DNA from 2 places in the Tenacibaculum profundicola genome. Region 2 is predicted to be linked to the other one. Evidence: riboswitches for the same ligand, from Rfam matches in the RefSeq annotation. Region 2 holds a riboswitch; the other holds the start of a gene.

Region 1 (16,496 bases), 1.5 Mb from region 2:
GTGACTCAGTAGGTATTAACCTAGGTGGCTCTCCTTCTGTTATTTTAATGTCTGGTTTACAAGGATCTGGTAAAACTACTTTCTCTGGTAAATTAGCGAATTATCTCAAAACCAAAAAAGCCAAAGAAGTTTTATTAGTAGGGTGTGATGTATATCGACCTGCTGCCATAAACCAGTTGCGTGTTGTTGGAGAACAGATTGGAGTTGAAGTCTATGCAGAGGAAGGAAATAAAAATCCAGTTGAAATTTCTTTAAACGCTATTAAACATGCGAAAGCAAATAGCAAAAATGTTGTGATCATTGATACCGCCGGTCGTTTGGCTGTGGATGAAGAGATGATGACAGAAATTTCTAATATTCATAAAGCTGTTAGCCCTCAAGAAACATTGTTCGTTGTAGATTCTATGACTGGACAGGACGCTGTGAATACGGCAAAAGCATTTAATGATATCTTAAATTTTGAAGGTGTAATTCTTACAAAGCTTGATGGTGATACACGAGGTGGTGCTGCTTTATCTATTAAATCAGTAGTTAATAAGCCTATTAAGTTTATAGGTACTGGTGAAAAAATGGATGCCATTGACGTTTTCTACCCAGATCGTATGGCCGATCGTATTTTAGGAATGGGAGATGTTGTCTCGTTAGTAGAACGTGCACAAGAGCAATACGATGAAAAAGAGGCACGTGAATTACAAAAGAAAATTGCTAAAAATCAATTTGGTTTTGATGATTTTTTAAATCAGATTCAGCAAATCAAAAAGATGGGTAGCATGAAAGATTTAGTTGGGATGATTCCTGGTGCTGGTAAAGCTTTAAAAGACATCGACATTGATGATGACGCTTTTAAAGGAATCGAAGCCATTATACATTCGATGACTCCTTCTGAAAGAAGTTCTCCTACAGTAATAAATGCAAGCCGTAAAAAACGAATTGCAAAAGGTTCGGGAACCTCCGTACAGGAAGTGAACCAATTAATGAAGCAGTTTGATCAAATGAGTAAGATGATGAAAATGATGCAAGGTGGCGGTGGAAGAAAAATGATGCAGATGATGCGAGGAATGAGATAAGACATATACTATACGATAAAAAAGAGAAGCGATGACTTCTCTTTTTACTTTATACGTTTTTTCAATAACCAAACAATACAACAACAATACAACAACAAATGATATTACTTGACGGTAAAAAGACCTCGGCAGATATTAAAGAAGAAATCGCATTAGAAGTAGCGGAATTAAAACAACAAGAAAAAAAAGCACCTCATTTAGCGGCTATTATTGTTGGAAGTGATGGCGCTAGTTTAACTTACGTTAATGCCAAAGTAAAAGCTTGTGATAGGGTCGGTTTTGAATCTACTTTGATAAGACTTCCTGAAGAAATCACAGAAGAAGAATTATTAAATGAAATCACAGTTTTAAACGTTGATAACGATATTAATGGCTTCATCGTGCAATTACCACTGCCAGATCATATTGACGAACAGAAGGTTTTAATGGCCGTAGCTCCGGAAAAAGATGTGGATGGTTTCCACCCAATGAATGTTGGTAAACTCGCATTGAATTTACCTACTTTTATATCTGCAACACCTTTTGGTATTTTAGAGTTACTAGATCGTTACCAAATCGAAACTTCAGGTAAAAATGTAGTCGTTATAGGACGAAGTCATATTGTTGGAAGTCCGATGAGTATTTTATTGTCTCAAAAAAGAAAAGTTGGTAATGCAACGGTAACCTTAACACATAGTAGAACGAAGAATCTGGCTGATATTACAAAAGAAGCCGATATTATCGTTGCTGCTCTAGGTATTCCAGAATTCTTGAAAGGAGATATGGTAAAGGAAGGTGTAGTCATTATTGATGTTGGTATCACAAGAGTAGCTGATGCTTCGAAGAAAAGTGGATTTAGACTAGTAGGTGATGTTTCTTTTAATGACGTAAAAAGTAAAGCTTCCTACGTTACTCCTGTTCCCGGTGGCGTTGGTCCGATGACCATTGCCATGCTATTAAAAAATACTTTAATAGCGTATTACAGACAGGATAATTAATTTTAACATCTTATATCTAATACCATTTACAAATTAAAATTACCATAATAAAACGCCTTTTTTCATTTCTTCTTCGTTAGAAAAAGAAACCATCAACTAAGGCTATGCGTAGTTTGTATAAAGAAAATATCATCATTTTCTTTAACTCTAATTTCAAATCATAAACGGTATAAATACCCTCAAAGTACCAAGTACGCAGTTTACTTAGTTCTTTGAGGGTATTGACACATTCTTTACCTAGATTTTCGGGAATTCAACAACGAAATTTATTCAAAGTCTAAGATAAAAAAGGTCTTCTTTTATCAAGAAGACCTTTAAATACACGTATTTATTTTCTATTCCTGTAAACTAGCTAAACTATTTTTTAATGTTTCTATTTTAGCTAGCGTATCTGCTTCTTTTTTACGTTCTAAAGCAATTACTTGGTCAGGTGCTTTACTTACAAAACGTTCATTAGACAGTTTCTTTTGAATCCCCATTAAGAATCCTTCTGCTCTTTTTAATTCAGCAGCTAATTTCTTAGCCTCTGCTTCTACATCAATACTATCTAATGCTATTGGAACAAAGTATTCATTAGATTTTACTCTAAAAGAAGCTGCTCCTTCAATTTTTTCAGAAACATAGTTAATTACAGATGTATTGGTTAATTTCTGAATTACTAAATCAAAGTTTTTTGTATAATTTTCATTATTCACCACCAACAATTCTACCGTCTCTTTAAATGAAATATTTTTGTTCTTTCTTATGGTACGTATTCCTGACACTACCTCAGATGCAAACTCAAAATTGCTAATTAATTCATCGCTTGTTGCCTTTATCTCAGGATATTTTGCTATAATCAATGCTTCCTCTGGTGTTCTTTCAGTAATATGCTGCCAAACCTCTTCTGTTAAGAAAGGCATAAATGGATGTAGTATTTTTAAATTTTTCTCGAATATATCAATAACAGCCTTATATGATTTAACATCAATAGGTGCGCCGTAAGCTGGTTTTACAATTTCTAGTAACCACGAACAGAAATCATCCCATACCAGCTTATAAATCGCCATTAAAGCATCTGACAAACGATATTTACTAAAATGATCTTCAATCTCAGTCAACACCTTATTAAATTTAGCTTCAAACCATTCTAATCCTATTACCGCTGTTTCAGGTTGGTTTATAGTTTCATCAACCTTCCATCCTTTTATTAAACGAAAAGCATTCCAAATTTTATTTGCAAACTGTTTTCCTTGTTGGCATAAAGCTTCATCAAACATTAAATCATTACCAGCTGCAGAACTCAATAACAAGCCAACGCGTACACCATCAGCCCCAAAATTTTCAATTAACTTCAGCGCATCGGGAGAGTTTCCTAATTGTTTTGACATCTTTCTTCGCTGCTTATCACGAACAAGTCCTGTTAAGTAAACATTTTCAAATGGACGTTGATCTTTGTATTCATATCCCGAAATAATCATACGGGCTACCCAGAAAAATAGAATATCTGGTCCTGTTACTAAATCATTTGTAGGGTAATAATATTTAATTTCCTCGTTTTCAGGATTTCTTATTCCATCAAAAACACTCATTGGCCACAACCATGATGAGAACCATGTATCAAGCGCATCTGGGTCTTGTTTTAAATCACTTGTTCTCAACGCTGCATTCCCAGTTTTTTCTTGTGCTAACTTTAGGGCATCCTCCATATTTTCGGCAACTACAAAATCCTCTTTTCCATCGCCGAAATAATACGCAGGAATCTGTTGCCCCCACCATAATTGACGAGAAATATTCCAATCTCGGATATTCTCCATCCAATGGCGGTAGGTATTTTCGAATTTTTTCGGAAATAATTTAACCTCTCGATCTTCTCCTAAAACTGCTTCAATTGCCGGTTTAACTAGATCTTCCATTTTTAAGAACCATTGATCTGATAATCTAGGCTCAATTACGGCTTTGGTTCTTTCAGAGGTTCCAACTTTGTTTGTATGTTGTTCAATTTTTACTAAGTACCCTTTTTCCTTTAATTCTTTAGAAATTTCTTTACGAGTAACAAAACGATCTTTACCTTGATAGTGCAATCCATAAGAATTTAATGTTGCATCTTCATTAAAAATATCGATTACCTCTAAATTATGTTTATCTCCTAGAATTTTATCATTTTCGTCATGAGCTGGAGTTACTTTCAAACAACCAGTACCAAATTCAACATCAACATAGTCATCTTCAATTATTGGAATTTCTCGTTCACAAAGAGGAACTATAACTTTTTTTCCTTTTAGGTGCGTAAAACGTTCATCATTCGGATTGATACAGATTGCGGTATCTCCCAAAATTGTCTCTGGACGTGTCGTTGCTATTGTTACCTTTTCATCCGACCCTACAATATCATATTGCAAATAATATAAATTTCCTTGACGTTCCTCGTAAATCACTTCTTCATCTGACAAGGTCGTTTTGGCTTCAGGATCCCAGTTTACCATTCTAAAACCACGATAAATAAATCCTTTATTATACAGATCTATAAACACTTTAATTACCGATTCAGACAGCGCTGGATCCATCGTAAAAGCAGTTCTCTCCCAATCACAAGAAGCTCCTAACTTTTTTAATTGATCTAAAATGATTCCTCCATATTCATTTTTCCATTCCCAAGCATGCTTTAAAAACTCTTCACGACTTAAGTCATTTTTATCAATTCCTTGCTCTTTTAGTTTAGCTACTACTTTTGCCTCAGTTGCAATAGAGGCATGATCGGTACCTGGTACCCAACAAGCATTTTTGCCTTGTAAACGAGCTCTTCTTATTAAAACGTCTTGAATAGTATTATTTAACATATGCCCCATATGCAATACTCCAGTGACATTTGGAGGAGGGATTACAATTGTGTAAGGTTCTCTGTCATCTACTTCCGAATGAAAATAGTTATGTTTCATCCAGTAATCGTACCATTTCCCTTCTACTTCTTTGGCGTTGTATGTTGATGGAATATTCATATGTTTTTACTATATTTAGCCCAATATATTTTTTGGCATTATTTTTGAAATCTAATTAGCAAAAATACAACTATCTCTGAGCTACAGAAAAATAGTTGCTATTTTTTTAATCCCGAAAAATAATTATAAATTTGCAACAGGTTGTGAGACCCTTAATTAAAATTAACATTATGAAAACAATATTATCATTTGTAGCTATTTTCTTCATCACTTTAACAGTAAGTGCTCAAGAGTTTAAATTTGAAAAAGAGGTGATCGATTACGGTAAAATAGCATTAGGATCAGAAGGGAAGCGTGTATTTGAATTTACGAATGTAGGTGATGCTCCTTTAATCATTAAAAGTGTAAAGTCTACCTGTGGATGTACAGTCCCTAAAAAACCAGAAAAACCAGTTATGCCAGGAGAGAAAGGTGAAATAGCGGTTTCTTATGACACGAAAAGACCAGGTGGTTTTCATAAATCAATCACGATTATTTCGAATGCTCAAGTAGAAAGAAAAGTATTAAAAATTAAAGGTTTCATCGTTAAAGAAGCTATACCTGCTAAAGAAAAAAGTATGGTTTCTAATGGAACTAACTAATATTAACTTTACTATTTAAGTATTTAGTATAGAATTAAAATCCTGAGATTTTTGATAAATCTCAGGATTTTTTTGTTGTCTTTTCTATCTAGTACCATTTGAATTTACCATAATAAAACGTCCTTTTTCCCTTTCTATTTCAATATGAAAATAAATCATAGTTACTACTATCATTTATTTTCTATCTTATATAAAGAAAAGATACTCATTTTCTTTTACAGTAAATTCAAACAATAACTGGTATAGCCTCGCTTCATTTTATTTCTACCTATCAATAGAAGCACCAGTTCTATGATAATATTAACTCAATTATTCCCTTAGCCTTCAAACTAATTGCACTAGTTTTTCTTGTATGCTCATTAATAACGCACAACATAATTTTTATCTTTTTTGAATCTTATACCGCTTCTTAGGTTAAGTTACACAGTCTTTCTTTGTGGTCAACGCTTATCTCTTATCTATACATCGGCATGTACCCTAAATACCAAGGAGTCTATATATTTTATTACATAATTCGGGTTGAATCAGCAAATACATCCATTTGCATGCATAAAAAAACCACATTACAACTTATGCAATGTGGTTTTCATTTATCATATTAATTTCTAGATATTATCTATCTCTTCTTCTTTCTTTGTCTTCATCTTTAGAAGCCTTATTCCAAATTTTGATTTCATCATCTTCGGTTACCCCTTCAAGTATTTGAACATTTACCCCATCAGAAGTCCCTAATTTAACGGTTCTTTTTTCAAATTTTCCATCTCCGTCTGCACCTACTTTAATTTCAACATAAGGTTCTTCTGTTTTCTTATCAAAGCGTAACAATGATTCTTTTATAGACAAAACACTATCTTTCTTTTCTAAAACAATATCTGCATTAGCGCTATAACCCGCTCTAATAAAGTACTGGTCATCTAAAACAACATCTGCTTTAATTTTAAACTGTACAGCTCCATTTTCTTCAGTTCCTTTAGGGGCTATAAAATTTAATCGTGCTGGAAACTTCTTCCCTTCAATCGCTCCTAAAGACACTTCAATTTCAGAGCCTTTTACCAATTTTCCAACTTCAGATTCATCTACCTTTCCTTCGAAAATCATTTTTGTCATATCAGCAATTGTGGCAATAGTTGTTCCTGCATTAAAGTTATTACTTTCTATAACTTGATACCCTTTTTTCACTGGGATCTCTACTAACATTCCAGAGGCTGTTGCTCTAATATTGGTATTTGCTGTTTTACCCAATCTTGCAGTGGTTCCTTTTTTGATAATATCTAAATCAGATTTTGCATTTGCTAAACTTTGCTTTGCATTTTTGTAATTTAATTCAGAATTTTCATACTCTTGCCTAGAAATCACACCTTTATCAAATAATTTTTTATTTCTATCAAATTGTATTTTCGCATTATTAAATGATAATTTTGCGTTCTCTATTTGACCGTTTGCAGAGTTCAATGACTGAATATTAGGCACTACCCTAACAGTAGCGATTAAATCTCCCGATTTAACAACCATTCCTTCTTCTAAATAAATTTTATTAATTATTCCAGAAATTTGTGGTTTAATTTCAACCTCTTCTAAAGGAATTACTTTTCCAGTTGCCACAGCTTTTTTTATTATGGTTGCCTTAAAAGGCTTTTCTGTTTCATAGGAAATTATACTTTTTTGATTTTTTTTACCTAACCATATTAGAACGGCTACAAATAGTAATGCTACAATTGCTAAAATGATTTTTGCTCTTTTACTCATGATTTGTTGATTATTTTATTCTTCTCTTAATGCTTCAATTGGTTTAATAATGGTTGCCATATAGGCTGGTATCAGTCCTATCATCGTACCTAAAACTACTAATATGCTAAATGCTACCATAATTATCGGAATATTAACGGTAGGGTTTACCAGTGTGGGATCTTCCCCACTCCCTAATGTAGTATCGAGTAAATACAATACTAGTCCTCCAAATATTATTCCCAGCATACCAGCAATGGTTGTTAAAAAAACTGATTCTAAAATGATTTGACTTCTTATACTTTTTGGCGTTGCGCCAATGGCTCTTCGTATTCCAATTTCCTTTGTTCTTTCCTTCACAGTTATTAATAAAATGTTTCCGATTGCAAATACTCCTGCTATTAAGGTTGCTATTCCTACAAACCAAGTTAAAAACTGCATTCCTTTTAAAAACCCTGTTACTTTAGCTATTCGATCTCCTAAATTAACACTTCCAAAAGCGCGTGAATCTTCTGGATGCACTTTATGTAAATTCCTAAGTGTCAAGAGAATATCTTTCTCCATTTGATTAATATCTACCCCTTCATTGGCTGTAATCATCATCCAATCAACCTTGTTTGATGTATTGTATACTTTTTGAAAAGTCGTGAAAGGAATATACGCCGTATCTCCATCAATATCGATGGTAGTCGAAGGCTTATATACGCCAATTACCTTGTAATTAACATTGCTTATTTTGATGTATTGTCCAACAGGTTTTTCATTTTTATCAAACAACTGTTTATATATATTTTCTGAAATCACACATACCTTAGTATTACCATTGATATCATTTTTATTTATAAACCTTCCATAAATAAGATCTTTCTTTTGTACTTTGTCTAACTCTGGATAGTCACCACTAACTGAAAAATCTCCAGATTTAAAATCCTTCACTAAAAGTCCACTTGTCTGGTTTCTCGGAACTAATAACTTAATTTCTTTCGCATACTCTTGTTTAAGTGTTTGTATATCTTCAAAAGTTAAACTAAATCTTCTTCCCTTTTGAAAGCCTTTAAATGGCATATCAGTGCTTTGTGTCCACATAAAAACACTGTTAGTGGCAAAATCTCCAAATATCCTTTTAAAGTTATTTTCCATCCCTCTTGCCGCACCTAATAAAACGACAAGAATAAAAATTCCCCAGAGTACACCAACTATGGTAATTCCTGTTCTTAGTTTATTTTTACGAATACTTCCGTAAATTTCTTGCCATGAATCTGAATCAAATAAAAATTTCATAGTTAATCTGCTCTTAATGCTACAATAGGTTTAATTTGTGCTGCTCTTTTTGCTGGTAAATACCCAGCAATTAATCCTGATAAAATCAGTATAACTGTAGCACCAATAACAATACCAGGGCTGACATGTGGATCTTTAATAAAATATTTTTCCAAATCTTCTCCTATGGTACTTAGTATATACGTTCCTAAGGAAAGTCCTAAGTACCCAGCAATTGTTGTTATTAAAATCGACTCTTGAATTACCATACCAATGATAGACGATGGTTGTGCTCCTAAGGCTTTTCGTATACCAAATTCTTTTGTTCTTTCTTTAATAACAAAAATCATAATATTACTAATTCCAATGATCCCTGCTATTAAGGTTCCTGACCCCACAAAAACAACAATAAAATACAATGCAAACATAAATTGATTAATTCCTTTGTTTGCTTCAGCCATATTACTTAAAGATAAGGCATTTTGATCATCAGGATGAATATCCAACTTCTTTCTTAAGTCTCGTTCTACTCTATTACCAAAAGCAATAGCCTCATTTAAACTTAATTTTGGATCATATCCTATATTTATTTGGCTGATATAATCATTGTTTCCATACAGTTTTTGCGCAGTGGTAACCGGCATGTATGTTAATCTTTCTTCTCTATCCCCTCCTTTGTCAGAAAAAATACCAATTATCTTATAGGAAATTCCATCGACATTCAATTGTTTACCCAGAGCTGGTTTTTCTCCAAACAAATCCTTTTTCACCAATCTTCCTATTACAATTACTTTTAACCTATTCTTTAAATCAAGCTCATTAATGTACCTGCCCTCTTCCATTATTGTTTTTTCAAGGAATTGATGATCTGGGTGTACCGCTCTTAATTGATAATTGTTCTGCTTACCTTTATAAGCTATATTGACATTTTTATAAATTCTTGCCGTTAAATGCTGAATTTTATTTTCATATTTATTTTTAACGTAATTAAAATTTTCATTTTTTAACTGAATTCTTCTTCCTGTTTGTAACCCTTTATATGGCTTTGATGTTTTCCATACTCTAACAAACATCGCATTGGTTGCATCATCTACAAATGCTGTTTTAAATTGATTTTGCAAACCAGTAACAATCCCAAAAAGCAAGGTAAAAAGCAATATTGCAAATGCTACCGTAAAACCCGACAATATAGAACGAAGCTTGTTTTTATTAATACTTTGGAAAATTTCTCTCCAACGATCTATATCAAACATAACTTTGATTTTTAGCTTTTTCTGTAACAGTATCGCTTATAATAACACCATCTTTTAAACGCACTATCCTTTTTGTTTGCGCTGCTACTTCTTCTTCATGCGTAATTACAAAAACAGTCATTCCATCATCATTTATGTCTTTTAGTAAGTCCATAACAGAATCTGTGGTTGTAGAATCTAGTGCTCCAGTTGGCTCATCGGCTAATACAACTTTAGGTCTAGTCACCAATGCCCTAGCAATTGCTACACGCTGTTTTTGCCCACCTGATAGTTCATTAGGTAAATGATTTGCCCAGTCTTTCAAGCCCACTTTTTCAAGGTAATCTAGAGCTGTTTTTAAACGTTCTTTTCTACTTACCCCTTTATAATAAAGTGGTAATGCAACATTTTCTAAGGCAGTTTTGTATGAAATTAAATTAAAAGATTGAAATACAAATCCAAGAAATTTATTTCTTAAAATCGCTGCTTTTTTTTCATTTAAATCTTTTATTAACTGTCCATTCAAATAATAATTTCCTTCATCATGTGAGTCTAATAAACCTACAATATTCAATAACGTAGATTTTCCAGATCCAGATGACCCCATAATAGACACAAATTCACCTTCTTTAATATGTAAATCCAGTCCTTTTAAAACATGCAGTGAATCTTTTCCAATTGGGTAGGACTTATGTAGGTTCTCTATTTTTATCATTCGTTAGTTAATTTTTGCCAAAAAAATCAAATAGCAATTAAGCTACTAATTTTGTGTAAAATGACTTATTACTTTCTTACAAGACGTTCGTTTAAAAATTATGTTACAAAAACTTATCAAATTTTTTATTTTCTTTCATCAAGCAACATAAACTCAAAACTTATTAAAACCAGATTATGTATTAGAAAATATATGATAACCTGAAAGCTCTACAAAATCAAACACTACGTTCTATTTTTCAGTTTTAGAACAGCACTGCTGCGCTAAATTGATAAAACAATTGCTTTTATGATGTTTTCAACTCTCATTACGAAGTTCTAATACAGAATTCGAGTTAAACATAAAAGGTACTGCTTTTGGCGTTCTCTTTCGCCCTCTAAGAAAAGTATTTTAGCACAAAAAAAGCTCACATAATGTGAGCTTTTTTTTGCTAAAAATTTATATTTCAGTAATTAAAAAATGTGTTAAAAATTTAAACGAACACCTAATTTATAATTTCTTCCTAATGTTGAATATCCAAAGGTTTCTTCATAATCTTCATTTAAAACATTTGTTACCGTTAAAAATAATTTAACATTTTTATTTAACGTATGATTCGCAGAAAAATCAACCAAAGAATAAGCGCTTAAAGGAACATTTACATACGGATAACTTCTAAAATCTGTATCATCTCTATCACTGACATATTGGTAACTTAGTGATACGTTCGTTGCTTTAAAACCATAATTAGCACCGATATTTATTTTATGTTTAGGTATCCTTATCGCAACTTCATCATTATTTGTATACGTATAATTCGTATTTAACGTTAAATTATCTAACGGTTTATAGTTCGCGTTCACTTCAATACCTTCTATACTCGTACTACCCATATTTTCCATTCTAAAAGTGGTATTATTATATCCTATAATATTCATTACATCTCTGTTAAAATACACAGTATTTAAAACCAATGAATTCAACTTATATTCAACTCCACCTTCATAAGTAGTACTCTCTTGTGGGGTCAAATCAATATTACCCCATGAAGCGTATAAGTCTTGAATAGATGGTGCTAAAAATGCGGTACTATAAGAAGCTAGAAACTTTAGGTATCCATTTTCCTGTTTTATTCTATAGGAAGGGTTTATATTATATACAAAATGATTTCCATACTTATTATGATTATTTAATCGAACACCCGCATTCAGGTTTACACCAATATCTGATACATATACAACGTTCACATAAGGATCTATCAGTTGTGTTTTAGGCTCTTCTGTATATACTGTTTTTGTCAACTCCGTTAGACCATATGGTATCTCATAGGTTTCAATAGTGTTATGCTGAAAATTAACTCCTGCAACTAAGAATAAATTATTAAATTGATGTTTTGCAAAAGCATCTACTATGTAGTTTTCTCCCCTACTTATACCTGGATATGTTGTTTGTGTTCTATCTGCATCGTACTTACTATACGCCATATTAAGCTGAACACTTCCCTTCTCATACTCGTATTTTGGTGCTAAGCTTACTCTATAACTTTTATCTAAAGAAGTATTAGAACCGTCGGTAAAAGGGCCCGAATCATAATTATTGCTAAACTCACTGTAACTTCCTAAAGAATTGATAGAAAACTTATCGTTAAATTTATAGCCTAGCTTTACATTTGTTGCTATTCGTTGAAAAGGATCATCATTAACAACAGCTTCATTTTCAGATCGAGCACCTGAAACTCCTCTTGCGTCAAAAGAAGAAAAACTAACCAAATAATTAAAATCGCTGATCTTTCCGTTAATATTCGCGACACTTTGAATGACTGTTCCATTTTTTGTGTCTTGACTATTATTGGTTCCTCCAAAAAGTGATAATGCTGTATTGGCTGTTCCTGATTTAGCCTCCTTCAATGTAATATTGATTACTGCTGTGGCTGCTCCTGTTCCATATAAAGTACTTGCAGCTCCTTTAATCACTTCAATTGACGCTACGTCATTTAAATCTAATAATCGCAAATCAAAGCCTCCAGAAACATCGGCTGGGTTTGCTACCTGAATTCCATCAATCAAAACCACTACTTCCTTTGTACTTCCACCTCTCACAAAGATTCCTAGATTTTGGCCAGGCACGCTAGTATTTCCATTTATTTCTATACCCGAAATAGTATTGATTAGGTCAACGACATTTTTACCTGTATTTCTCTCAATAACTTCTGCAGTAATTTTATGGATAACTTTCCCTGAATTCTCTTTTTTTAATTTGAATTTGGAATCTGAAATAACAACCTCTTCGAGTTGTATATTCTGCTCTTTTTCTTGTGCATTAACGTTGAATGCAAAGACGGTTGCTAAAACACTTAAACAAAGTACTTTTTTTTTCATTTCTACTTAATATTTTAAATTTTATTCAGGAAAAAAATAGCGCAGTATGTACTACCCTCAAACCTTTATCCCGAAAGTTCGAATTGTGTGAAATTTGGCAGGTCTCCTGGCTTACGTCTTGTAATTGGTCTTCCCGTTCCTTATTAAACAGTGACATTAAGAATAATTACAAGCTTTTTAGCTTACAGTTGCGGGAACAGCTTCGGATTTAAACCGAATTCCCTTTTAATTTTATTTAATCTTTGCTAGCGATTAAAGAAAAACCAAAATTCGGTGCGAATTTATACTATTATTATAAACTTACAACAAAAATCTATGGTTTTTTTGACGATTTAATTTTCAAAAACATTACTCGGCTTCCTTCCAGCCAATTTAAAGTGTAAAGTTTGGTATATAAGTTTTTCTTATCTAAAAAACTTTGTAATCTTTGTGTTCCATAATTTTTTAAGATGATATATTACATTACAGGAGGTGAGCGTTCAGGAAAAAGCAGGTACGCACAAGAACTTGCTGAATCTTTGTCAGATTCTCCAATATATTTAGCTACATCGCGCATTTGGGATGATGATTTTAAAAAACGTGTTGACAGGCATATTGCTGAAAGAGATAATCGCTGGACAACCATTGAAGAGGAAAAATGGATAAGTAAAAAGATTTCTGAAAACCAAACAGTGGTTATCGATTGTGTTACACTTTGGCTAACTAATTTATTTACAGATACCGAATACGATGTTACTGCAGCCCTCGAGCTTGCGAAAACAGAAATAGAAAAGCTTACCCGTATCAATTCTAATATTATAATTATTTCGAACGAAATAGGAATGGGATTGCACGCTACCACCCAATCTGGAAGAAAGTTTACAGAGCTTCAAGGTTGGACCAATCAATACATTGCCAAACATGCTCACAAAGCCCTTTTTATGGTGTCTGGTTTACCATTAACATTAAAATAACATTTCTTATGAATACAAAAATAGCTCCACTTTCTAAAAGTTTACAACAAACTATTCAAGAAAAGATAGACTATAAAACCAAACCCATCGGTGCTTTAGGAATGTTAGAAACCATTGCTATGCAAATAGCTTTAATTCAAAAAACAACGACCCCTAGTCTTTTACATCCAACAATAATGGTTTTTGCTGGCGATCATGGTATAGCGACGACTCATAAAGTAAGTCCATATCCACAAGAAGTTACACAGCAAATGGTGCTGAATTTTTTAACTGGCGGTGCAGCAATCAATGTGTTCTGTAATCAAAATAATATCAATCTGAAAATTGTTGATGCCGGTGTAAATGCCGATTTTGAAAGTCATGCACAGTTAATTAAAGCTAAAATAGCGAAAGGAACTAACGATTACAGTACTAGCAAAGCCATGTCTTTTGAGGAATATAACCTAGCTCTAAGTAAAGGAAAAGAACTCGTTCGAAAATTACATACCAACGGTTGTAATATTATTGGTTTTGGTGAAATGGGTATCAGCAATACTTCTTCTGCTTCCTTATTAATGAGTTATCTTACCAACACACCTATTAGTCAATGTGTAGGCAGAGGTACTGGCGTTAGTGATGAAGGTCTTAATACCAAAATAAAAACCTTAGAGGAGGTCTATAACTTACACAAAACGTCTTTACAATCTTCTTCTGATGCTCTACGTTCATTTGGAGGATTCGAAATTGTAATGATGTGCGGTGCTATGCTAGAAGCAGCTTCTTTACAGATGACTTTATTAATAGATGGTTTTATTGTTACTGCTGCTTTATTAGCAGCCCATTCCATGGATCCTGCCATTTTAGAATATTGTATTTTTTGTCATACCTCTGGTGAACAAGGACATCAAAAAATGCTGAACTACCTAAATGTAAAACCATTAGTAAATCTAGGACTCCGCTTAGGAGAAGGTACAGGTTGCGCAATTGCTTTCCCAATTGTACAAGCAAGTGTAAATTTTTTAAATAATATGGCTACTTTTGAAAGTGCCAATGTAAGTGAAGCATAATTATGATCAAAAAGCAAGTTCATTATTTTTTAACAGCAGTTTTATTTTTTACACGTATACCATGCCCTAGTTGGGTAGATCATTCATCTGAAATTCTAAATAAAAGTAGTAGGTATTTCTCTCTAGTTGGAATTTTAGTTGGTGGTATAGCTGCTTTTACCTACTATACTTTCTCTTTCGTTTTTCCTGCTGATATAGCTATTTTATTAAGTATGATCAGTTCGTTATGGGTAACGGGAGCTTTTCATGAAGACGGATTCGCAGATGTTTGCGACGGTTTTGGTGGCGGATGGACGAAGGATACGATTTTAACTATAATGAAAGATTCCAGATTAGGAACTTTTGGAGTTAGTGGACTTCTTTTCATTCTCAGTTTAAAATTTCTATCATTATATCATCTACAAAAGAACGCAGTAAACTTGGTTTTTGTTATTATTTCAGGTCATGGTGTAAGCCGATTCATAGCCACAATTTTGTTATACACGCATACCTATGTAAGAGATAACGATAGTTCAAAAGTAAAACCTACTACCAAAAAGATGAGCACTAAATCACTCATTATTTCTGGTATTATAGGTCTGACACCTCTTTTATTTTTACAAGAAAATTTTGTGTTTTTAGTTTTGATCCCTTTATTTATAACCTATGTATATTTAGGTCGTTTTTTTAAAAAATGGATTGGAGGTCAAACTGGCGATTGTGCTGGAGCATTACAGCAAGTTTCAGAAGTCATTTATTATATAAGCTTGTTAGCCGTATGGAAGTTATTCTAGTTAGACATACCACACCTAAAATAGCCAAAGCAACCTGTTATGGCCAAGCAGATATCGGAGTAACAGCTACGTTTTTAGAAGAAATCCACCCCATTTTAGACAAGGTTCCCTTTAACGAATCATCCATTGCATATTATAGCAGTCCGCTTCGACGTTGTGCTTTGTTAGCAGAACAATTATCAGATACTGTGATTTTTGATGAGCGTTTAAAAGAACTTAATTTTGGAGATTGGGAACTCCAAAGATGGGATGATATTGACAAAAATGAGTTAAATTATTGGATGGAAGATTTTGTTAATGTTCCAACAAAAAATGGAGAATCTTATCTTGATATGTATAGCCGTACCACTGATTTTTTAGAGGAGCTAAAGCAAACAACAAACGAAAGAGCCGTAGTTATAACCCATGCAGGAGTAATACGAAGTATGTGGGCTTATATAAATCACATTTCACTTGAAAAATCATTTGACCTAAAGCTCAATTATGGCGCCATGGTCACACTCAACATATAAAAAATGAAACACTATTTACTATTTATTTTTATGCTATTTCTTTTGGAATCTTGCAAGCAAGAAAGCTCCCAAAAAGTTGTTCCAATACCCCCTACAAACAATAGCATTAAATATGCTAAGGGATTTGATATTGTCACACAAAACAATCGAAAACAATTAATTATTAAGAGAGTTTTTCAAAATTCTAACAAAAGCTATTCTTTTACACTTACCAATATTACAAATATTGACAAGAATGAAATTAAAGTTCCTGTTGAAAAATTAGTGGTTACCAGTACTACACATATACCGATGCTGGAGTTGTTGGGAATTGAGAACAG
Region 2 (16,496 bases):
ATTATTGGAGGGATTTCTATTTTAGGAACCACAGGAATTGTAACGCCATTTTCTGCCGCATCATATATTGCGAGTATTCAACAAGGCATTGAAGTGGCTGTTGCAAATGGAAACAAATCATTGCTTATAAATTCGGGAGGTAGAAGTGAAAAAGCACTAAAAAGAATAGTGTCCTCTGTGACTGAAACTGCATGCATTCATTACGGAAATTGGATTCAGGAAACTTTCGAAAAAATTAATCAAACACCTCAAATTACGCATGTTTTTATGGGGATCATGCTTGGGAAAGCTGCAAAATTAGCACAAGGGCATACAAATACACATAGTAATAAAACAACTTGGAACAAAGAATTTATATATCAGTTGGCCATAGAAGCAGGCTATTTAGAGGAAACAGCGAGTAAGGTTTTAAACCTAAATATGGCTGGTAGATTGCGAGAAATTTTTACTTTTGGGGCAGAGGAACCTTTTTATCAAATGCTGCTTCGAAAGTGTTTCGAACATTGCCATAAAATAGCTCCTGATGTAACAATTAAGTTGTATTTAATTAATAACAATAACGAAACTATACTTTACAAAAAACAATGAACTTTTTAAATTTAACGAGACCACTTATTGCAGGAATACTACATTCTTTTGAACCAGATCATATATCTGCCGTATCAGTATTAGCAGCCGACAATGCCGTTAAAAAGAAAAAGGTAACCATGAAAACGGTATTTACCGCATCTCAATGGGCTTTTGGACATTCTGTAACCTTATTACTCTTTGGAGGAATTGCTCTTTTATTTAGATCGATCTTGTTGTCTTTTGTTGAAAATATTTCTCTTTTCGCAGAATTAATCGTAGGACCTATTATGATCTGGCTAGGAGTAGCTGCCATTAAAAGAAACCATAAATTAAAATCCTTAATGGCTGATCATAAGAAAATAGAAGAGCATGAGCACGATGCTAATAACGTATTTCACCTACATGGAAAATCTGGAGAAGAGATTGCTATGAACCCAATCAATAAATCTTTTTGGGTTGGAATGGTACATGGTTTGGCAGGTACGGGAGGGGCGTTAACGTCAGCACTGATAATAAGTGCAAGTACGGTAACAGAAGCTATTTGGATTTTGGTAGTGGAGTCTATTGGAGTAATTTTAGCCATGGCGGTTTATAGTTATGTACTTATTTTTACGATGAGCCGATTTATTGAACGCAATATGTCAATTTTTAAATGGTTAAATGCATTTGTAGGAATCATCTCTATTGTGGTTGGAACACTATTGTTATACAAAACGTTAACTCAATTGTAGTATGCAGAAGAAAATTAACTTCCCGTTTACAGCAATTGTTGGACAAGATGATTTTAAGCGCTGTCTGATATTCAATATTATTGATCCCACCATCGGTGGTGTTTTAGCAACAGGTGATAAAGGAACAGGGAAAACAACAACAGTAAGAGCGTTAAGTCAATTGATGGGAGAGACCTTTCCTTTTGTGAATTTACCAATAGGAGCCACAGAAGATAGAGTCTTAGGAAGTGTTAATTTGGAAGTACTGTTGAAAGATAAACTAACACTGATTGATAAAGGGCTGTTGGCAAAATCACATGGCGGATTCTTATATATAGATGAAATTAATTTATTAAATGAATACTTAATGGATGTGTTGCTTGATGCATCTGCATCTGGAGGGTATTTTTTGGAACGAGAGGGAATTTCCCAGTGGTTGGAGAGTAAATTTTGTTTAGTGGGAACCATGAATCCTGAAGAGGGAGCACTACGTCCACAACTATTGGATAGATTCGGATTAAATGTTGTAGTGACAACACCCAAAGAGATTCAAAAACGAAAGGAAATTGCCAATGGAAGACTTACTTTTGACACAGATCCAAAATTTTTTTATCAAGAATACGAACAAGAAGAATTGCTTCTCAAAGAACATATAGTAAAAGCAAAAGAAAGTTTGCATGGGATCGTTTTAACAGATACAATAAAAAATATGTGTGCTCAATTGACCCTAGATAATCAGGTGGAAGGAATGCGTGCTGACATTTTACTACTAAAAACAGCAAGAGCGTATGCAGCCTATTTAGGAGAGAAAGAAGTTACGAGGGAGATGGTAACATACATTGCTCCATTTGTGTTGCAACACAGAGCAAAAGAATACAATCCGCCATCTGAGAATAACACTTCAAATGATGATCATAACGACCATCAAAACGAACCAGAAGATCAAAATAACGAAACAAAAAAAGAAGGAGGTTTACAGTTCCAATTACCAGAGGATGTAAAGAAAGAACTAAAATTTAATGTGACTTCTATAAAAAAAAAAGAAGTTGAGTTAAAAGTTAGTAACAAAATACAAAAAGATTTTTTTCCTACGGTACATGATAAATCATTGGCTGTTTTCAAAACTGTAAAACAATACCTAACTACTCAAAAAGCAATACCGGTATATGAGTATCAATCAACCAAGAAAACAGTGCATATTGTGTTTTTGGTAGATACGAGTACTTCTATGGCTAAGGGAAAACAGATGGCATATTTAAAAGGAATTATCCAAAAAACATTGAAAGCACATCCCCTAAAAAAAATTAAATACGCTATCGTAACCTTATCGGAAAATTCTTCGAGGATAACACAGCCTTTTACAACTAATATCAGTGCAATTTTAGAAACTAGCTACCAATTAAAAACACAAGGAAAGACAAATTTAAAAGACGCATTTAGAAAAGTAGCAGAGTTGCTAAAGTCAATAAATAAAAAATCTGTACAGCTATTTGTTTTTACGGACGGTAGAGCAAACACAGGAGCTAAAAACCCGTTTGCAGCAGCGGTGCAGACCTACAAAATGCACTTAGCAGGATTAAAACACACCACAGTGGTAGATACGGAAACGAGTTTTGTTAAATTGAGAAAAGCCAAACAATTGGCAGAGCAATTACACTTAAGGTACGTATCCTTAGATTCATTAAACTCATAATCTAATGAAAAACAAATTTTTAATAGCTGCACCTTGGAGTAACTCTGGTAAAACAACCGTCACTCTAGGTTTATTGAGGTACCTTAAAAATAAAGGGTATAGCGTGCAACCATTCAAATGTGGTCCTGATTATATTGATACCATGCATCATGGTACTGCCGCTGGAATTTCTAGTATAAATCTAGACTCCATAATGATGTCTGACACTCATTTAAATCAGGTGTTTACTAAGTACAGTGATAAAGCCGATATAAGTATCGTCGAAGGAGTAATGGGGTTGTTTGACGGCGCGGTAAAAGATAAGGGAAGCTCTGCTGAGATTGCTAAAAAGTTGAATATCCCAATAATTTTAGTAGTAAATGCTAAGGCAATGGCATATACAGTAGCCCCTATTTTACATGGCTTGAAGACTTTTGACCCAGAGATTACCATTGCAGGAGTACTCTTTAATTTTGTAAGAACAGATTCTCATTATGCGTTTTTAAAAGAAGCTTGTGAAAAGGTAGGAATAACAAGTTTAGGTTATTTACCACCTAATGAAGCAATAGAGATCCCATCAAGACATTTAGGGTTGCATATAGATAAAAGTTTTGAAGAAGTAATACATCAAGCCTCAAATCATGTCGGTAACCACATCAATATTGCAACATTACTTAACCGTACTAAAAACGCAAGAGTTAATTCTAATGATAATGAGAGCTATACAAGTAACTCGTTGATGAAATCGTGTAAAATAGCTGTAGCAAAAGATGAAGCTTTTAACTTTACATATAGTGAAAACATACAATACTTAAAACAATTAGGTGAAGTGGTTTTATTTAGTCCGTTGCGAGATGACGACCTTCCAGAGGCTGATATAATATATCTAGCAGGTGGATATCCTGAGTTATATTTAGAAAAGCTATCAGCCAATAAAAAGATGCTTATCGCTATTAAAAATGCTGCTGATAATGGAACACAAATATTGGCAGAATGTGGGGGGATGATGTATTTGGGTAAAAGTATTATAAATGAAAAAAAAGAAGAATACTCTATGGCTCAAGTGTTTGAGTTTAGTACAACGATGGAGCATAAAAAATTACAACTGGGATATCGTAAAGTACTGTTTAATGACTATGAACTATGGGGGCACGAATTTCATTATTCTAAAATTTTAAATGATGAAAAAGAAGGGGCAAATATTACCGTTTTAACGGCACGAAACAAGGAAATAAAGACCAGAATATACCAATACAAAAATGTATTGGCAAGTTATATTCATTTTTACTGGGGAGAAGGAAATTTTAATTGGCTCATAAAACCAGAAAAAAAATGGAAAACTAAGAAAAAGCCAGTAACTGAATAACTGATCCAATTATGCATTTAATAGCTACAATTCCGGGAGGATGGAATCCTGATGACGACGGAGTTTTTTATATAGAACAGAAACCAGGAGATATTGTTTTTCTAAGCGCAAGTGATACAGAAATTCATACGATGAATGAAGCGTATAAAGAAGTATATGCTGAAAACACGAACGCTCTTCCTAGTATAAGGATGACTAATTTGGTTTACTTAAAACAAGAACTGACGATTGATACCTATATAGAAGACGTACTAGAAAAAGCAAAAGTTATTATATGCAGTTTATTGGGCGGAATGAGTTATTACCAATATTTGGTTGAATCTCTGATAGAACTACAAGAAAAAACCGATTGTGTTTTGTTACTTATACCAGCTCATGAGCCAGATTATGAGTTAATGAAACGGTCTTCTGAATCATTGAATGTAGTTCATCAATGCAGACGATACCTTCAAGAAGGAGGTAAAGAAAATACGATTTCATTACTTTATTATCTATATGAGAACTTTTTTGACATACCCTCAGAAATCGATGTGCCAAAAGCTTACGATCATCTGTTTTTATATACCACGAAACAAGGAATTGTAAGTCAGAAAGAGTTGGAATCGGCACTAGATAAAACTCAAAAAAATGCACTTATTTTAGCTTATAGAGCTCATTATTTAGCTAATAATTTAGACCCGATTATTGAATTGAGTAAGAGTTTACAAGCACAACAATTAAATCCAATTGTTTTGTTTGTGAATAATTTGCGAGATCAAGAAGTATTGATGGAGGTAGAAAAAATGATAACATATGATAAGCAACGTACTATTGACGTTATTTTGAATACTACAGGATTTACCATTAAGCCAACGGATGATGAAGGTTTTATTTTTGAAAACCTTAATGTCCCAGTGTTACAGGCTATTTTTTCTACGAGTAATAAACAAGTTTGGAAAGAAGGATTGTTTGGATTACCACCTACAGATATCGCTATGAATATCGCCTTGCCAGAAATAGATGGCCGTATTATAGGTAAAGCCGTTTCTTTTAAAAAGGAGATTGCCAAAGATCCATTAACGGATAGTTCGATTATAAAATATGAAGCCTATACCCCGGCATGCGATTTTATGGCAGCATTAGCCAATAATTGGGTAAGCTTACAAAAAAAGAATAACACTGATAAAAAGGTAGCAATCATACTACCCAATTACCCTAATAAAGATAGTAGATTAGCCAATGGGGTAGGATTAGATACCCCTGAGAGTTGTATCAGGGTATTGCAAGCTATGAAAAAAAAAGGGTATAACCTTGGAAATCAGTTACCTCAAAGTGGTACGGAGTTAATGCATTGGTTAACTCAAATGACAACGAATGATGTTAGTACGGTACAAACTCGTCCGCATGCAGTAGTTTATTCTAAACGTGATTTTGATATAAAATTCGGTACTTTAGCAAGTACTTTACAGGAGAAGATTAGAGTACAATGGGGAAGAATGGAAGATGATCCATATTATAATGGAGAAGGGTTTATCGTGCCCGGTTTTATACTGGGAAATATTTTTGTGAGCATCCAACCTTCAAGAGGTTATAATCAAGATCCACAAGCTATTTACCATTCACCAGATTTAGCACCTACTTATCAATATTTAGCATATTACTTTTGGCTTCAAGATACATTTAACGTTGACGCGGTGATTCATTTAGGAAAGCATGGAAATCTAGAATGGCTTCCAGGTAAAAGTGTATCTCTTGATGAAACATCGTGTTATCCTGCCGCAATTTTTGGTCCATTACCTCATTTTTATCCTTTTATAATCAATGATCCTGGTGAGGGAACTCAAGCGAAAAGGAGAACACAAGCGGTAATTATTGACCACTTAATTCCACCAATGACACGTGCGGAGAATTTTGGAAATCTTTTAAAGCTTGAACATTTAGTAGATGAATACTATGAGGCATCTACTTTAGATATTAAAAGAGCAAGAGTACTTGAAAAAGAAATTGCCACTTTAGTAAAAGAGGCTCAATTGAATGTTGATTTGGGCATTAATTCTGATGATGTAGATGAGCTGCTGGTTAAGTTAGATGGGTATTTGTGTGAATTAAAAGAAGCGCAAATTCGTGATGGCCTTCATATTTTTGGTACATCTCCTCAAAATGAGCAACTGATTGATTTGTTAATAGCATTGCATAGATCAGGCTCTTTTCAAACAAAAGGAATCACGCAGGCACTAGCTATAGATTTTGGAATTGAAGATACTATTTTGACATTAGATTATGGAGAGGCTATGAATGTTTGTATTCATGAGCATTCTTGTAAAACAGTTGGACAAGTAATAGCTGTTTTAGAAGATCTGAGCAAGAAGTTCCTCATCCAATATCTTGAGGAGAATAGACTAGAGGAAACCTATCCAGAACTGAATAGAGTTTTAACGCTTATAAAAACGAAAACCCTAGTTGCAGTGGAACAAACCACAGATGAAATCACTTATTTATTACAAGGTTTAAATGGGCTGTATGTCCCTTCCGGGCCTTCAGGAGCTCCAACGCGAGGACGGGTAGATTTGTTACCAACTGGAAGAAATTTTTATTCGGTAGATGTAAGAACAGTCCCAACAGAAACTGCGTATCGATTAGGAGAAAAAAGTGCACAACTTATTATAGAACGTTATTTACAAGAACATGGAGATTATCCAGAAACTATTGGTATTTCGGTTTGGGGAACTGCTACAATGCGAACTGGAGGTGATGATATTGCACAAGCGTTAGCGTTAATGGGGGTGAGGCCTATATGGAAAAGTTTAAACCGAAGAGTAACTGATTTTGAAGTGATTCCTATCGTAAAATTAGGTAGACCACGAGTAGATGTAACGCTGAGAATATCTGGTTTCTTTAGAGATGCATTTCCAGATGTTATTAATTTGTTCAATGCTGCAGTAAAAAAAGTAGCGATGCAAGAAGAGCCAGAAGAAGACAATCCTATTCGTAAGAGATTCTTAAAAGAAACCCAAACATGGAAAGAAAAGGGCTTGGCTAAAGATGAGAGTGTACAAAGAGCCTTGTATAGAGTTTTTGGTTCCAAACCTGGCTCTTACGGAGCGGGATTGCAAGGGGTTATTGATGAGAAAAATTGGGAAACGCAAGAAGATCTAGCTAACGTTTATATTAATTGGAGTGGTTATGCCTATGGAAGTTCAAAACAAGGAGTATCGGCTCATGAAGCATTTCAGTATCGTTTGAAAGACATGCAAGTAGTGATGCAAAATCAAGATAATAGAGAACATGATATTTTAGATAGTGATGATTACTACCAGTTTCAGGGAGGATTGGCAAACGCAGTGAAAACTATAAGTAAGAAAGATCCTGAAATTTATTTTGGAGATCATTCACGTCCTGAAACACCAAAAGTAAAAACATTAAAAGAAGAATTATTGAAAGTGTTTAGATCAAGAGTTATTAATCCGAAATGGATTGCAGGTGTGCAACGTCATGGTTATAAAGGTGCTTTTGAAATGTCAGCTACCTTAGACTATTTGTTCGCCTATGATGCTACCACAAATTTGGTTGATGATTTTATGTATGAAGGAATCACAGAAACGTATTTACTAGATGAACAGAATAAAGCATTCATCAAACAACATAATCCTTGGGCATTAAAAGATATGAGTGAACGTTTGTTAGAAGCCATACAACGAGGTATGTGGAAAACCCCTTCAGAAGAAATTAAACAACGATTAGAAGCGCTATTTATAGAGGGTGAGGGAGTGGTTGAGTAAAGAAGGATTATATAGTGTTATCCTATGATTTTCAATGTGTTTAACAAGCCTAACAACTTAAAAAAAGACACTTGGTTTTCAAAATTAAATCCACTGGTACTGAGTTTTAAGTCGTAATCAGAAGTTTTGAGAATAAGGAAGGTTTCTGAAATAGCATACCCAGATCCGAAAGAAGCATATCTTGCGTATCTAATGGAAAAACCTAGTTTTAAGAGAAGATTCATAATAGAGATGGTGGGTGGTGAAATGATTTCTTTTCCTCGGATGAATGTGATTTCCTTAATCTCTACGTTTTTTATTGGTAAGGCAAAGCGCTTATTAGCGTAATTAGCTCTTACAAGAAGTCCTTTGCTATACCGTTGAATATTGCATCTGGAATTCTGGATTAAAACATGATGATTACCTGGTTTTTTACAACTGAATGATTTTAGAAAGAAAGCCGTACTGCCAATAGGAGCCATGTTTTTAAAGTTGAACTTGATAGGAGTCCCGATTACCTTTTCAATAACATGGGAGGATATGTCATTTTCAACTAAAACCATTTTATATGCCTATTTAAATGCGCAATATACTATATTTAACATTGAATTTTTATTATTATTTGTTAGGTATAACATCAATTGATAGCTTCGTATTATGCAATAGAACTTTATCATGAGAGAGGTAGTCGCCATAAAAGGAAGTGCTTCCTCAATTTTACACCAGTTATTGTTTGAATTTACTGTAAAAGAAAAAACGACGTTTTATTGTTTTACAGTAAATTCAAATGGTAAATGATATTAGCATAGCACCGCTATGGTTAAATGTTAAAGTACAACGAAATGGTCGATTTTACAGTGGTTTCATCCTGTAATAGATTTTCTATTATGTACTTTGCTGATAAACAGACTTACTACAAGTAGAACTATTAAGTCATTTCCTTGCAGCCATGCTAGTGTTTTGCCTATAGTTCGGCATTCATAATAAACAAAATAGAAACCTTTTAATAAACGAAACGAACCTAAAGGATACTATTTATTAAAAGGAAATTAGGAATTAAATTCCGAGAACCTTTTTTATTTTATTTCCTAAACTATTTTTATTAGCATCGGGTTTTTCATCTTCTTCAAACAAAATTCCTTTGACATTTAAATGATGGCCCACTTGCTCTTTTCCGATATCTTGTTCAAAACCTACAATTTGCTTTCTATATTTACAAAGTTGACAATTCATATGAGCTGCACCATGTTTAGCTTCTTTTAAACGTTCGTCAAAGGCTTGTAAAATTAATTCATCAGTTCCAAACGGGTCAGTATACACGTATTCGTTTTCTGACTGTCTATTCCTTTCCGAAACATACGTATAAATGCGTTCTAATAGCACGCCAGTAAAAAAGAAGAAAGGGATCACAATTGTTCGTTTAAAACCGAGTTTATCAATCATAGCTAAAGACGTGTCTATTTTCGGATACGCCGTTCCGCTATACCCTGTCGTGGCGAAGCCAAACCCCATCCCATCCCATAGCATGCTTGTAAGCTTGGCAACATCACTATTAGCATCAGGGTCTGTAGTACCTCTACCAACAACCACTAAACAGGTGTCTTTTCTGTCTATTTTGGGAAGTTTTCGTTCCGTTTCTTCAATGCGCTTAACAGCCAGATCTAATAAAAATGAACTTACACCAATATGTTTGCCCATGCTTATTGTTAAATCATCATGATAGCTTTGTAAGGTGTTTAATTCAAAGGGGATATCATTTTTAGCATGAGATCCGGCAAATAAAATAACGGGTAAGGCATATATTTTTCGTACACCGTTTAAATACATGCGCTCAACAGCCGCCTCGTAAGTAGGATGATTGAACTCCAAAAAGCCATAATCTACCTCATAAGAGTTCTGATAACGTTCTTTTAAAATACGAACTAATTCTTTAAACGATTCCACGCCACTGGCTCTTCGACTACCATGACCACATAATAAAATTCCTTCTTTCATCTTAGTTATAAATTTTAGTTGTTTTTGCTACCGATAGGTGTTGCTCCGATGATAAATACTACAGGCATAGGTAAATCCTTCTTTTTAAGCAAAGCTTCAATGGTTCCTAAGGTTCCTGTTATAATTTGCTGACTTGATCTTGAAACATTTGAAATGGCATTTACGGGAATGTGTTCATCTTTACAAACACCTATCAATTTTGGGATAATTCTATGAATACTTTTCAATCCCATATAAATAGAAATGGTATTACCAGCTTTTAACATATGGGCAATACCGTTGAGTTGCTCAAAGGAATAATCAGCAGTATGAGCTGTGCAGATAAGCATGGCATTAGAATGGTTTCTTTCGGTAATAGGAATATTGTAAAGGTTGGCTGCTGCTATTGCTGCGGAGATGCCTGGAACTACTTCAAATGGAACATCTTTAACATGTAAATATCGAGCTTCCTCAGCTGCCCTGCCATAGATATAAGGGTCACCTGATTTTAGCCGAACGACTTTTTTACCTTTTTTATAATGGGTATATAATAGTTCGTTAATGTGCTGTTGTCTATCGATTTGATTACTTGAATCACCAAATTTTCGACCTACATATATTTTTTCACAGGTGCTGTTGAGGTCCAGAATGGCACTTGAAACTAAATTGTCATGTAAAATAACATCTGCATTGCTGATCAGTCTGTGCGCTTTTACTGTTAACAACTCTGGGTCTCCCGGTCCAGCGCCAATAATGGTAATAGGGTGCATCACTAAATTAGTTTTAAAGGGTTTGGATGTATATAGTTGTACTTAAGTAAGGATTTACTTTTAGTATTGGAAATTTTTTTAAATCCAATTTCATGATCTTGCTCTATAAAACTCGGTGGAGTTAGTCCTATGTTGTTAGCCGCTTGCGTATAAAAAACGGCTCTCATAGGATGTTCATCGGCACACCCGTTTATAATCTGTCCCCAACATTTTTTTTCAATTATAGCGTGAATGAGGCCAATACAATCATCACGATGAATTACATTAATAGGTGATTTCCCGTTTTTTAAATTGACCTTATTTGCTAAAAACCTACCAGGTAGTCGATCATAGCCTATTAATCCAGAAAAACGCACAATTGTGAGTCGGTCTTTTAACGATTTTTCTAATAACTTCTCAGCTTCGTATACTGCTTTACCAGAATTTTTTTCAGGAAACACTTTCATGTCTTCAGTAACCCAATCATTAGTGTTTTGGTATACAGAGGTAGAGCTTACAAAAATTACTTTTTGATGCTTTTTGATCGACGATAAAATATGTTCAACTTGCTTTGGGTATACGGTTTGAATATTAGTGATGCTTCTTTTGGGAGGAAAATTGATAATAACAACATCACTATCTAATAAAAAATCATTTATAGACGATGAGCAATCGGGATTTCCTAGAGAAAACACATAAGGAATAAATCCTTTATTGGATAATAAAGTTACCTTCTCTTTAGAAGTGGTAGAACTTTTTATTTGATACCCCAAGGAGTGTAAATAGGTTCCTAAAGGAGCGCCTAACCAACCAGAACCGACTATACTAATTTGTTTGTACTTCATTAATTATTCTTGGATTGTTAGTTTTCATTTCTAAATATATTTCTAAAATATAGCTCCAAAGATCACTATTTTCTTTAGGAATAAAAAGTGTAATTAGATGTTTACCTTTTCTATTTTTAAGTTGAATAGCTCCAATAAAAGCTTCATGCTCTTGAAACCAGATCACCTCAGATACGCCAACTTTTCTAGTAATGATTTCAGAATCGATTTCTTTTTCTAGAGCCTTAGTTATTGGTCCGATAGCTAATTTAAATTGAATATCATTTCCGCGTATTTCAAGATCAAAAATATCGAGATAGTCAACAGAATGTTTGCTGCTAATCGTATAGTTGTTTGCATTGTACAGCACCTCGAATTCATGTTCAGAGGCAAATATAGTTTTAAACACAGGGTATAAATATTGATCGGAGGCAGAGGCTCTTGCAACTAGGATATTCCCAAAACGATCGTCTGTTTTTGGCTTAAATGCTGGAAGTGAACCTGTTCTTTCTTTTACAGTGTTTAGTTTACTAGCGCCTTCTTCATACAGTAAGTATTCTTGAATAGGTACTTTCTCTTTTGTATGAGCGTTAACAATTTTTATTGCTTTTTCAGGGCTTACATCTTTGTACCAAAAATTCCCAGGTTGAACAATCCAAGTAGGAGCATCTTCACATCTGCCATTACAACGAGTTCTTATGGTATGTGTAGTGTTCCATAAATTTTCATTTCGTAAGAGTGCCCTCGCTTCTCTTACCGCCAATTCACTCTTTGCCTTTTTACAAGATCCACCATCACAGAAATGAAATGTAGTGATTACTTTCGATAAATTTTTCCCCATAATTTAAAAGAAATAAGAAAGGTTTTTTTTAGATAACAATAAAGGGTTACGAGAACAATTAGTAGAGAAACCATTACTAGGTTTTAAAGCTACAAGGGTTTCAACGTTGTAATTTTTAGTGCTATCTGACAGAGTTCCTGAATGCGAAACAATTGGAGTTTCACTAGAATTGACAAGGTTTTTGGTATTGTTAGTACATGCATTTGCTATAAAAGCTTGAGCGAACAATACACTGCATAATATTAGTTTCTTCATTTAAAAATAAAATTAAGCAGGCAAGTTGTAGAAAAATACACCGATAATGTAGTATTATTTTTCAACTCTTTACCCGAGAGTTCATAAAATAAATTCACTAAAATGGCAGGTCTCCTGACTTTACTCGACAATCATTTCACCTTCCCATATATTTTACAGTGGCTCTATTTAATGACGTCTTGAAATAAGTATTACAGTTGCGGGAACAGCTTTGGATTTTCACCAAATTCCCTTTTAATCTTTACCAGAGGTAAAAAACCATTTTAAGGGACCAATATAATCTTTTATTTAATAGCACTTATAATTTTTACAAAGAAGCTTTTTATCAATTCTTCTATAATAATGTTTTTTTAATATTTGCTAGACGTGAAGCGTAAAAATTTATGCATAGAAAGTTACGAAATGATGACCGATAATGAGATATGATAAAAGATGGATATATTCATAAAAAAAACCCGCTCAAAAGATGAGCGGGAAAATTGCTATGAAAAAGAAAATCTTAGGACGTCTCCTAAGTTATGTCAAAGATAGGATAAAGAATAATACTGTAAAATAAGTAAAAACCCTAAAGGTTGAACTAGGGAAAACCATGAGTCTTAACCTGTTTTTTACTAGTGATTGAAATTTGCTGTTTATAGAAATATGATTTATTTGATTTTTGTGAAAATAAAATTCTTTGCAGATTATCGGAATTGCATTTTTTTAGTTAAATATTTTAACTTCAAGTTTCCTCTTTTTTGAACTGATTAAAATCTCAAAGATTATATGCATATTGTTTCATTGATGCATAAATGGAATGATTTGACTGGATTTGGAACAAGAGAATCTATTTGTTACTGGTTTTTCAAGTTTAAAGAGTTAACGATAATATATAGGCGTGATTTTATAGAATAGACCTTGTCACGCGATAGTATAGCTGGTTTTTTATTTACTTTTCAATCATGAAGAAAAGCAAATACGAAGCTATAGTACTATTAGGACAGTTTTAAAAAGTATAAGAAATAAAAAAAAGCTCTATAAAGAGCTTTTGTATATAAAGAAGTAGAAATTTAAAGTATGGTTAGTTGTATAATTAATTAAGGCTTAAATTGATTCCTACTCAACAATAAGTCAAGTAGGAATCTTCCCCTTAATAGAATATCACTTCTACTTAAACTGATGTAAATGTAGAGATATTAAATTTATAATAAGGTGAGTAAAAACACTAAAAAAATACTAGGGGTAACCATGATGGGTTTACCTATAAACCCTATAAGTAAAACCTAAGAATAGAATGCCGATATCGCTGTTTTAGAGAACAACTTTTTAAAAATATGTATATAATACAATTTACAAATAAATATTTCGCATATCTATTATTTCTTTTGTAGCTATTTTTGCGTTATAAAACTTAACCATAGCTTGGCTATGCTAACGTTTTATGCCTTAAACTAACTTAAAATAATTCAATACCTATATACGAAATATGTATCTGTAAATCGTATAATTACCTGTTTGGCTGTATTTATTTTGTAATACTTCTTTTAAGATGCTGTTTTTGGTGGCTCAGCTTTGTATGATATCATCTTGATATTAATTTACCGACATAATTATTTATCTGTAAATCGTATAACTTCATTCCAATCGATATAAAACACAAGCATGATTTACCTAAGATGCGGTATAGTAATGCATTTTATTGATATTAGGAAAGACTAAAATTACTATCAATTTGTAAATTATGTAATGTTTAGTTTTGTAAAAAATTGGTTAGTATTTTAACCCGTTCAGCAATGGTTGTTTGTGGTAATATGTTCACTGAAAAGTTTAAATCGTTATACGTGGTTAGCAATAATTGATGTAGTTTCTGAGACTCTTCAAAAGATTGTTGTCGTTGTGGATCTTTTGTGTAAATCTCTTTCCAAGGAGGCATCATAAAAACAGTTGTATGGTAGTGTTTTTTATAATTAAAGTGTTTAAAAGAAGCAGAGATAGGAATATTTTTTAGTTTCAAGTAAGCTATATTGTCAGCTACACTCCTGTCAACGAAAGAGGTCCTGTTTACTGGGATTAATAATTCTTTTGTAATGTGTTGATAAACCAATTGAGTAAAGCCTGAAACATTTTGCCAAGGTGTTTTGTCTCCTTTTGTTTTTTGCTGTTCAATGATTATTTTTCTAGAGATCTCATCAAAACACGTGAAGTGATGTTTTTTTAGGGCATTTATTAAACTTGTTTTACCAGTTCCTGGGGCTCCAGTAATAATATATCGTTTCATTTTTAAGAAAATAAATAAAGAAATACAGCGATGCATATTACAAAAGCAGCCGTAACAGAATGATTAATCGTCGAGACTTTTTTAATTTCTGAGATATTGATATGTCTATCATTATCTCCAATATAAGGTTTGGGCACTAATTTTCCGTGATAATAATTGGGACCTCCAAACCTACAATTTAAAATCGCAGCTAAAGCTGCTTCCGGATAACCAGCGTTAGGACTGGAATGTTGACATCCGTATTTCAAAATGAAATTAATTTTATGCAGCTTCCCTGTCACGATTAGCATTAATATAGCCGTTAATCGAGCAGGAATATAATTGAAAACATCATCTAATTTTGCAGCAAATTTACCAAAGTTTAAGTATCGCTCGTTTTTATATCCAATCATGGAGTCCAAGGTGTTTACCATTTTATAAAGCATGGCTCCAGGCACACCTAAAAAAGCAAAGTAAAATAAAGGAGCGATAACACCATCACTTAAGTTTTCAGATAAGGTTTCAAATACTGCTGTTTTTATTTGTTGCTCATTTAATTCAGAAGTGTCTCTTCCTACAATCCAAGAAAGTCTCTTTCTACCCTGAATGACTCCTTTCTTAAGTTCGCTAAAAACGGCTTTACCTTCGCTGATCAAGCTTTTATTAGCAATCGCATAAAATAAAAATACAGCGTTAAAAATGATAAAAACGATAGGAAAAGGTTTAAGTATCTGAACTATTAAATAAAAAAACAGAAATGCACCAGTTGTAAGTAGGAATGTTAAGATTAAGCCTTTTAGAAATTTAAAATTGTTTTGGTTAAGATGTTTTTCACCAAAAGAAATTAGTTTACCAAAGAAGCGAATAGGATGTGGTAACCATATCGGATCCCCTAAAATTAAATCGAGGACGTAGGCAATCAATAATGGAAGTAATACAATTAATTTTTCCATTCCATCAAAGCATTAATTAATAATTTATTTTGTGTGCTGGTTTGGCAAGCTAAACGAAAATAATGCTTGTCCAAAGTTCTAAAATTGGAAGCATCTCTTATCAAGAGTTGGTGTTCTCTCGCGAGATAGTCCTTTAATTTTGATGATCTTGGTTTATTCATCTTTACAAGGAAGTAGCTTGTGTTGGATGGTATAACTTCAAAGCCTTTAATTGTATTTATAGATTCTTTTAAAAAAGAAAGATTTTTAACGTAGGTGTCAAATGTAGGAGTGATTTGGGTGTAGTTTTCAAAGATAAAGGAACCAGCAATTAGCGCTAAGCTGTTAACGTTCCAAGGCATCTTACTTTTCGATAAAGAAGATATTAATTCAGAGTTACCAATAATATAACCTAATCGCAAGCCAGGAATACAAAATAGTTTGGTAAGTGATTTTATGATAATAATATTAGGATGATTAGCGATTAAAGAAAGGCAAGAAATAGATGAATTTGTAAATTCTATATAGGCTTCATCAATGACGAAGTAGGTGTTTGGGAATTTTTTTGCTAGTAGGCCGATCTCACCAGATGTAGTCTCAAAACCATCAGGGTTATTGGGGTTGCAAATA

What was found. A riboswitch is a leader RNA that binds a small molecule or an ion and turns the genes downstream of it on or off. The one in region 2 is predicted to bind cobalamin.
Region 1: another riboswitch for cobalamin. It lies ahead of AC2TDS_RS18385 (TonB-dependent receptor plug domain-containing protein); the one in region 2 lies ahead of AC2TDS_RS06395 (hypothetical protein).

What each region holds. Positions count from the first base shown of each region.
Region 1 is NZ_CM170137.1:4,518,776-4,535,271, reverse strand. Features, by position in the region: gene ffh (signal recognition particle protein) at 1-1,067, shown strand, start outside; gene folD (bifunctional methylenetetrahydrofolate dehydrogenase/methenyltetrahydrofolate cyclohydrolase FolD) at 1,166-2,044, shown strand; gene AC2TDS_RS18415 (valine--tRNA ligase) at 2,380-5,022, opposite strand; gene AC2TDS_RS18410 (DUF1573 domain-containing protein) at 5,193-5,603, shown strand; gene AC2TDS_RS18405 (efflux RND transporter periplasmic adaptor subunit) at 6,216-7,349, opposite strand; gene AC2TDS_RS18400 (ABC transporter permease) at 7,365-8,609, opposite strand; gene AC2TDS_RS18395 (ABC transporter permease) at 8,612-9,841, opposite strand; gene AC2TDS_RS18390 (ABC transporter ATP-binding protein) at 9,834-10,535, opposite strand; gene AC2TDS_RS18385 (TonB-dependent receptor plug domain-containing protein) at 11,000-12,892, opposite strand; cobalamin riboswitch at 12,972-13,175, opposite strand; gene AC2TDS_RS18380 (bifunctional adenosylcobinamide kinase/adenosylcobinamide-phosphate guanylyltransferase) at 13,342-13,845, shown strand; gene cobT (nicotinate-nucleotide--dimethylbenzimidazole phosphoribosyltransferase) at 13,854-14,891, shown strand; gene AC2TDS_RS18370 (adenosylcobinamide-GDP ribazoletransferase) at 14,894-15,664, shown strand; gene cobC (alpha-ribazole phosphatase) at 15,649-16,176, shown strand; gene AC2TDS_RS18360 (ABC transporter substrate-binding protein) at 16,180-16,496, shown strand, end outside.
Region 2 is NZ_CM170137.1:1,449,775-1,466,270, reverse strand. Features, by position in the region: gene AC2TDS_RS06445 (cobalt-precorrin-5B (C(1))-methyltransferase) at 1-588, shown strand, start outside; gene AC2TDS_RS06440 (hypothetical protein) at 585-1,301, shown strand; gene AC2TDS_RS06435 (VWA domain-containing protein) at 1,303-2,973, shown strand; gene AC2TDS_RS06430 (cobyrinic acid a,c-diamide synthase CobB) at 2,978-4,318, shown strand; gene cobN (cobaltochelatase subunit CobN) at 4,330-8,076, shown strand; gene AC2TDS_RS06420 (hypothetical protein) at 8,094-8,618, opposite strand; gene AC2TDS_RS06415 (sirohydrochlorin chelatase) at 9,112-10,050, opposite strand; gene cobA (uroporphyrinogen-III C-methyltransferase) at 10,065-10,799, opposite strand; gene AC2TDS_RS06405 (Rossmann-fold NAD(P)-binding domain-containing protein) at 10,802-11,623, opposite strand; gene AC2TDS_RS06400 ((2Fe-2S) ferredoxin domain-containing protein) at 11,604-12,443, opposite strand; gene AC2TDS_RS06395 (hypothetical protein) at 12,447-12,698, opposite strand; cobalamin riboswitch at 12,786-12,976, opposite strand; gene AC2TDS_RS06390 (AAA family ATPase) at 14,428-14,955, opposite strand; gene cbiB (adenosylcobinamide-phosphate synthase CbiB) at 14,958-15,887, opposite strand; gene AC2TDS_RS06380 (pyridoxal phosphate-dependent aminotransferase) at 15,875-16,496, opposite strand, start outside.